3 regions of the Chromohalobacter sp. genome follow, and region 3 is predicted to be linked to each of the others. Evidence: predicted binding sites of a transcription regulator. Region 3 holds the regulator's gene; each other region holds the start of a gene.
The links. The regulator sigma-54, encoded in region 3, starts transcription at its own class of promoters, with help from an activator protein. The targets are predictions, from matches to a motif close to TGGCACNNNNNTTGCTNT.
Positions count from the first base shown of each region.

Region 1 (2,263 bases), 150 kb from region 3:
TGGGCGTGGCGACCCGTGAGGCGCCGTTGCCGGCTTGAGCGAGCAGAGGCGAAGGCATGTCGGGTGCGCTGATTCGGTGTCCGGGGTAAAGCCGAGTATGATGGTGGGAGATCGAATCCAGCAGGAGTAATGACATGCGCGACGATGAAGTGACGGCCGTGATCCTGGCGGGCGGTGAAGGGCGGCGCATGGGCGGACGCGACAAGGGATGGGAACCGGTCGCCGGGCGACCGCTGATCGAGCATGTCCTGGCGCGCCTGGCTCCCCAGGTCGAGCGTATCGCGATCAACGCCAACCGCAGCCTGGCGCGTTACCGCACCCTGGGATACCCGCTCGTGACCGACCGCGAGGCGGGGTATCATGGGCCGCTGATGGGGATCTGGAGCGCGCTCTGTGCCGTGGAGACGCCCTGGACATTGGTGGTGCCCTGCGATTCGCCGGTACTGCCTGTCGATCTGGTGACGCGTCTGTACGCGCATCTGGGATCGCGGCGCATCGCGGTCGCGCACGACGGTCAGCGAGCGCACCCGGTGGTGGCCCTGATCGACACCTCGCTGCGCGATGACCTCGCGGATGCCCTGCAGGCGGGCGAGCGCAAGATAGACCGCTGGTACGCGCGTCATCCATGGTGTCACGTCGATTTTTCCGATCAACCTCAGGCATTTGCCAATCTCAATTCGCCGGGAGACCGTGACGATATGGAGCGGCAATGGCGTTCGGGTGGGTCATTTTGACCCGAGGCATGCAAGATGGCGGAATTTTTCATGTCATGTCGCGCGTCAGGCGCGTATCGCCGACCTCGTGTCGGCACGTTTGTTGCCTGTGCTTTCTGCTGCCCATGTTCTGTTGCCGACGCTGGCGGAGACGCCCACCGAACCGCGGTTGCCACGCCTGCCGCAATGCACCGACACGAGGATGACGAGACGCGATGACGCTATCGCTCGAGACGCTGGAGACGCCGCTATTGGGAATTGCCGCCTGGAGCGGTACGGGAAAGACGACCCTGCTGGAAGCGTTGTTGCCCAGGCTGTCCGCCGCCGGCATGCACGTCGCGGTGATCAAGCATGCCCACCATGCCTTCGACGTCGACCAGCCCGGCAAGGACAGTCATCGACTGCGCCAGGCCGGGGCGGCACCGATGCTCGTCGCCTCGGGCAAGCGTTTTGCCTTGATGATGGAAACGCCCGAGCAGGAAGAGGCGGACCTGGCCACGCTGGTTTCCCATGTCTTGCCCTTGTCGCCGGACCTGATTCTGGTGGAAGGCTTCAAGGCATGGCCACTGCCCAAGCTGGAGCTGCATCGGCGCGCATTGGGGAAGCCGCTCATGGCGCCGGATGATGTCTGGGTTCGTGCGGTGGCGACCCCGGACGACGTGGCGCTGCCGACGGGTGTCGAACGCCTGCCCCTGGACGATCACGCGGCGCTCGTCGCGTGGCTGCAGGCATGGCGGGAGCGCTGGCCGGCGATGCGCCGAGGCCCCCGGGAGGCGACATGACCCTGTCCTGTTTCGAACTGGGTGAGCGCATGCTCGACGTCGACGAGACGCTCGGCGCACTGGCGGCGATGACGCCGCCCGCCGTGGCATGCCACCGCGTACCGCTGTCGTCGGCGCTGGGCGGTGTACTGGCGGCGGATGTCGTGTCACCGATCGATGTCCCGCAGAACACCAACGCGGCCATGGACGGCATTGCGCTGGCATGGCCCGAGGCGCCACCGACCGAGGTGACGGTGGTGGGCGAGGTGCTGGCCGGCACCCGCTTCGAGGCTCGGCTGGCAGCCGGACAGGCGGTGCGTATCACCACCGGTGCGCCGCTTCCCGACGGGGCGGATACCGTCATCATGAACGAGCAGCTCGCGACGAGCGCCGCGTCACGGGTGCGTATCGAGCATCCCGAGCGGGTGCGGCGGGCGCAGAACGTGCGCCGGGCCGGAGAGGATCTCGCCCGCGGTCAGCTGGCGCTGGCGGCAGGCACGCGGCTGCGACCGCAGCATCTGGGGCTGCTGGCCTCGCTGGGCCTGGCCGATGTCTCGTTGTTCCGGCCGTTGCGTGTGGCGGTGTTTTCCACCGGCGACGAGGTGACCGCGCCGGGAGAGGCATTGCCGGCCGCGGGCATCTACGATACCAATCGCTTCTCGCTGCGCGGGTTGCTGGAGCGGCTGGGGTGCGAGGTCATCGACCTCGGCATTCTCCGCGACGATCTCGAGACCATGCGGTGGGCGCTCGCCACGGCGGCCCGGGATGCGGACATGGTGATGACCAGCG
Region 1 is NZ_JBDOOX010000012.1:262,555-264,817, forward strand. Features, by position in the region: gene ABGX75_RS11095 (energy-coupling factor ABC transporter ATP-binding protein) at 1-38, shown strand, start outside; gene mobA (molybdenum cofactor guanylyltransferase MobA) at 135-734, shown strand; gene mobB (molybdopterin-guanine dinucleotide biosynthesis protein B) at 929-1,495, shown strand; gene ABGX75_RS11110 (bifunctional molybdopterin-guanine dinucleotide biosynthesis adaptor protein MobB/molybdopterin molybdotransferase MoeA) at 1,492-2,263, shown strand, end outside.
Region 1: the regulator sigma-54 is predicted to act here: its motif matches at 884-901, upstream of mobB (molybdopterin-guanine dinucleotide biosynthesis protein B).

Region 2 (2,263 bases), on a different contig from region 3:
GCCTCGCGCAGGGTGCGCCCTTCCACCAGCGGACTCCCCGCACCATGAGCCGTCGCCGTGCTCGCGGGGGCCGACAGGCCGGTATCGCCTTCATGGCTCTCGTCGACCGGGGCGCCAATCACGCCTCCCTCGGCCGAGAGCCAGGCGCGCTCGAGCCAATTCTCCAGCTCGCGCACGTTGCCCTGCCAATCGCCGCCCATCAGTTCCGGCCAGACCCGCGGGTGCAGGACCTTGTCCATGCCGTAGCGCTGATTGAGCCGGGCCAGCTGGCGCTCCGCCAGGCCGGGAATGTCCTCGCGGCGCTCGCGCAGCGGCGGCAGGGTCACGGGGATCACGTTCAGGCGATAGTAGAGATCGAGACGGAAACGCCCCTCCTCCACGCAGCGTGCGAGATCCTGATTGGTGGCGACCACCAGGCGAAAGTCGACGCGCCGCGAACGGGTATCGCCCAGTCGCGTCAGATAGCCGTCCTGGATGACGTTCAGCAGCTTGCTCTGCATGGCCAGGGGCAGCTCGCCGATCTCGTCGAGAAACAGCGTGCCCTTGTGGGCCTGTTCGAGCAGCCCCGCCTTGCCCATGCGTGCGGCGCCGCTGAAGGCCCCGGGCTGATACCCGAACATCTCGGATTCGAACAGCGATTCGGGAATGGCCGCGCAGTTGACGTCCACGAAGGCGCCCTCGCAACGGCGACTCCAGCGGTGCAACTGACGCGCGAAGGCCGTCTTGCCGACTCCCGACTCGCCCAGCATCAAGACCGTGGCGTCGGTCGGCGCCACGCGCTTGAGCAGCTGGGCCACCTCGTGCATGACCTGACTGCGCACCTCGAGGGACTCCAGCTCCAGCGCCTCTCCCGCCGTGGGACTGCCGCCGCGCTTGAGGTGCTCGTTGAAGCGCCGCTGGAGCAGCGCATACTCGTCCTGCAGCAACCGCAGATCGGTCATGTCCATCGAGCGGCTGATGACCCGCACCAGCCGGCCCCCCGCATAGACCGGGTGCGCCTCGGCGATCACCTGGCGTCCCGTCCCGGTACGTTGCATGACCTGAGCCGGCTGCCCCGTGCGTATCACTTCCAGCGATACCGACGGCGACAGCACGCCACGCGCTTCCAGCTCGTACACCGTGGTCTCGCACAGCGCCTCGCGGCTCATGCCGTATACCGCGGCGCTGCCGGGGCTGACATCCAGCACCTGGCCGCCGGCATCGACGATGAACACATGGTCGTGTCCGGTATGCACCAGCGCCTTCAGGGTCTGGGCCTCGATATCGTGGTCGGGCATGTCGTCTCTCGATTCACTATTGCATCGCAATTCAATAGTGAATCACCCAGGGCACGATAACAATACATTTTTGCATCGCCTTTTGTGCTAACCCATTGATTTTCCGTTGGCGAGACTTGGCATGTTTCGTGCAACTTCGTGATGGAGTACAGGCAAGTGCCACACAAAAACCGCGCTGACTGCCAGGAGAAATGCATGAGCGAGCACGACACCCCGCGCTTCAACCAACCGCTAGGTGGCAACGACATGCCACGCTTCGGCGGTCCCGCCAGCATGATGCGCCTGCCGACGCAGGAAAGCGCCCAGGGACTCGACGCCGCCTTCGTGGGCATCCCCATGGACATCGGCACCTCGAACCGGCCCGGCACCCGCCTCGGACCGCGCCAGATTCGCGATGAATCACGCATGCTGCGCCCCTACAACATGGCCACCCGGGCAGCCCCATTCGACAGCCTGCAGGTCGCCGATATCGGCGATGTGCCGATCAATACCTTCGACCTCAAGAAAAGCATCGGCATCATCGAGAACTTCTACCATGAGCTGCTCTCGCATGACGCCGTGCCCCTGACCCTTGGCGGCGACCACACCCTGACCTGGCCGATCCTGCGCGCCATGGCCCGCAAGCACGGCCCCGTCGGCCTGATCCACATCGACGCCCATGCCGACGTCAACGAGCACATGTTCGGCGAGGAAGTCGCCCACGGCTGCCCGTTCCGTCGCGCCCAGGAAGAAGGCCTGCTGGACAGCCAGCGCGTGGTGCAGATCGGCCTGCGGGGCACCGGCTACGCCGCCGACGACTTCGACTGGTGCCGCGAGCAGGGCTTCCGCGTCGTGACCGCCGAGCAATGCTGGCACAAGTCGCTGGAGCCTCTGATGGCCGAAGTCCGCGAGCAGATGGGCGATGGCCCGGTATACGTGTCCTTCGACATCGACGGGCTCGACCCTTCGGTGGCGCCCGGCACCGGCACCGTCGAGGCCGCCGGCCT
Region 2 is NZ_JBDOOX010000007.1:218,296-220,558, reverse strand. Features, by position in the region: gene ABGX75_RS06200 (sigma 54-interacting transcriptional regulator) at 1-1,277, opposite strand, end outside; gene speB (agmatinase) at 1,473-2,263, shown strand, end outside.
Region 2: the regulator sigma-54 is predicted to act here: its motif matches at 1,395-1,412, upstream of speB (agmatinase).

Region 3 (2,263 bases):
GTTCACGACCGATGAGACGGCCGAAGACCTCCTGGCTGTCGAGGCTAGGCGTATTCTGGGCGATGAAGGTGCTGAAGAATTCCAGCACACGCTTCTTGCTCCCCCCGGCAACGCCGAAGAGGGCGCGCTCGGGGGGCAGGATGCTTTCCAGTGTCATGGCGGATTCAACGGGCACCGGCGCCCTGGGCGCGTGCCTGCATCTTTTCTTTGTGTTTGACGAGCTGGCGGTCGAGCTTGTCGGTGAGGGCGTCGATGGCAGCGTACATGTCGTCGCTCTGCACATCGGCGTGCAGGTCGGCGCCTGCGGCATGAAGCGTGCATGCGGCCAAGTGACGTTCCTTTTCGATGGATAACGTGACTTGAACGGTGGTGATGTTGTCGTAATGCCGTTCCAGACGTGCGAGCTTTTCATTGACGTAGTCGCGCAGGGCATCGGTCAATTCGATGTGATGACCGGTGATATTGACTTGCATGGCACGCTCCTATTCCATCGGTTGGCACTTTGATTGTAACCCTTTTTAGGGCAATGCATAGCCCCGGGCGATGCCTGGGTGTCGACGACCGCGGCGAGTCTACGCAGCGGCGTCGACGGGTGCAAACGTTGGGCGCTCAGGCCAGGCGCTTGCGTTCGCTGGAGGAGGGGATGCCCATCGCTTCACGATACTTGGCCACCGTGCGGCGTGCGACCTGAATGCCGTCCTGTGCCAGCAGGTCGACGAGCTTGCTGTCGGACAACGGCTTGCGTGGCGGCTCTTCGCCGATCAGCTTCTTCAGCCGGGCGCGTATCGCGGTGCTGGAATGGGCGTCGCCTTCGCCGTGGCCGCCGCCCACATGGCTGGAGAAGAAGTATTTCAGCTCGAACACGCCACGTGGGGTATGAATGAATTTCTGCGTCGTGACACGTGAAATGGTCGATTCGTGCATGTCCACCGCGCCGGCGATATCGGCGAGGATCAACGGTTTCATCGCTTCTTCGCCATGCTCGAGGAAGTCGAGCTGACGGGCCATGATTTCGCGGCCCACGCGCAACAGGGTGTCGTTACGGCTGGACAGGCTCTTGAGCAGCCACTTGGCTTCCTGCAGGTGCTGCTTGAGGAAGGTGTTGTCGTCACTCTTGTCGGCCCGCTTGATCAGAGCGGCGTAATCCGGCTGGATGCGGACGCGCGGCAAGGCGTCGGGATTGAGCTCGATGCGCCATTCCTGACGAACGCGGCGGGCGATGAGGTCGGGGATGACGTAATCGTTGTCGCTGTCCTCGAAGGCCAGACCGGGGCGCGGGTCGAGCGTGCGGATGAGGGCGATGATATGGTCGAGTTCCGCCTCTTCGAGACGCAGGCGCCGTTTGAGCAGCTTGCGGTCGTTGCCGGCGAGCGCGTCGAGGAATTGACGCACCAGGCGCTTGGCCTGGGGAAGCAGCGGCATGTCCTCGGGCAGGGCGCCCAGCTGCAGCAGGAGACATTCGCGCAGATCGCGAGCGGCGACGCCCGTGGGGTCGAATTGCTGCACGCGCATCATGACCTGCTCGACGTCACCGATCTTGAGGCCGGCCAACCCCTGACCGCGCAGCCCATCGAGAAGCTCCTCGAGCGACACGGTAAGGTAGCCATCGGCGCCCACGGCATCGATCAGACTCTCGGCGATCGCATGTTCGCGTGGCGTCATGTCGGTCATGGCCAGTTGCCAGCCCAGATGATCGTGAAGGCTGGTGTGCGCCGTGTTGCGTTCGATGTCGGGGCCTTCCTCGCTGCCCCCGCTGCCGTTCAATGAGCCGAGCCCGGCGTCCTGGTAGGTATCGCTCCAGTCGCTGTCCAGCGGCAGGTCTTCCGGAATCTCGCTGCTCCAGTCGTCGTCCTGCGTCTCGCTGACTTCGCGCTCGTCGAAGTGTTCCTCGAGTTCCAGCATGGGGTTGGCGTCCAGCGCCTGCTGGATCTCCTGACGCAAATCCAGCGTCGAGAGCTGCAAGAGCTGGATCGCTTGCTGCAACTGAGGCGTCATCGTCAGCTGGGTGCCGACGCGAAGCTGAAGCGTAGGTTTCATGGACATGGAGAGTCGGTCGTCGCTTCCTGAAACGGTGCCCGTACGTTATCCCGCAGCGACGTGAGTTGCAAGAATGGAAGCAACAACCATGCCATTTATATGAGCCAAGCGTGATACCAGTGGCTTGCGTTCACAGGCGGAACTCGTGGCCGAGATAGACGTCGCGCACTTTCTGGTTGGCGAGGATGGCGTCGGCATGCCCTTCGGCAATGATTTGCCCATCGCC
Region 3 is NZ_JBDOOX010000012.1:113,255-115,517, forward strand. Features, by position in the region: gene ptsN (PTS IIA-like nitrogen regulatory protein PtsN) at 1-157, opposite strand, end outside; gene raiA (ribosome-associated translation inhibitor RaiA) at 165-473, opposite strand; gene ABGX75_RS10335 (RNA polymerase factor sigma-54) at 610-2,043, opposite strand; gene lptB (LPS export ABC transporter ATP-binding protein) at 2,168-2,263, opposite strand, start outside.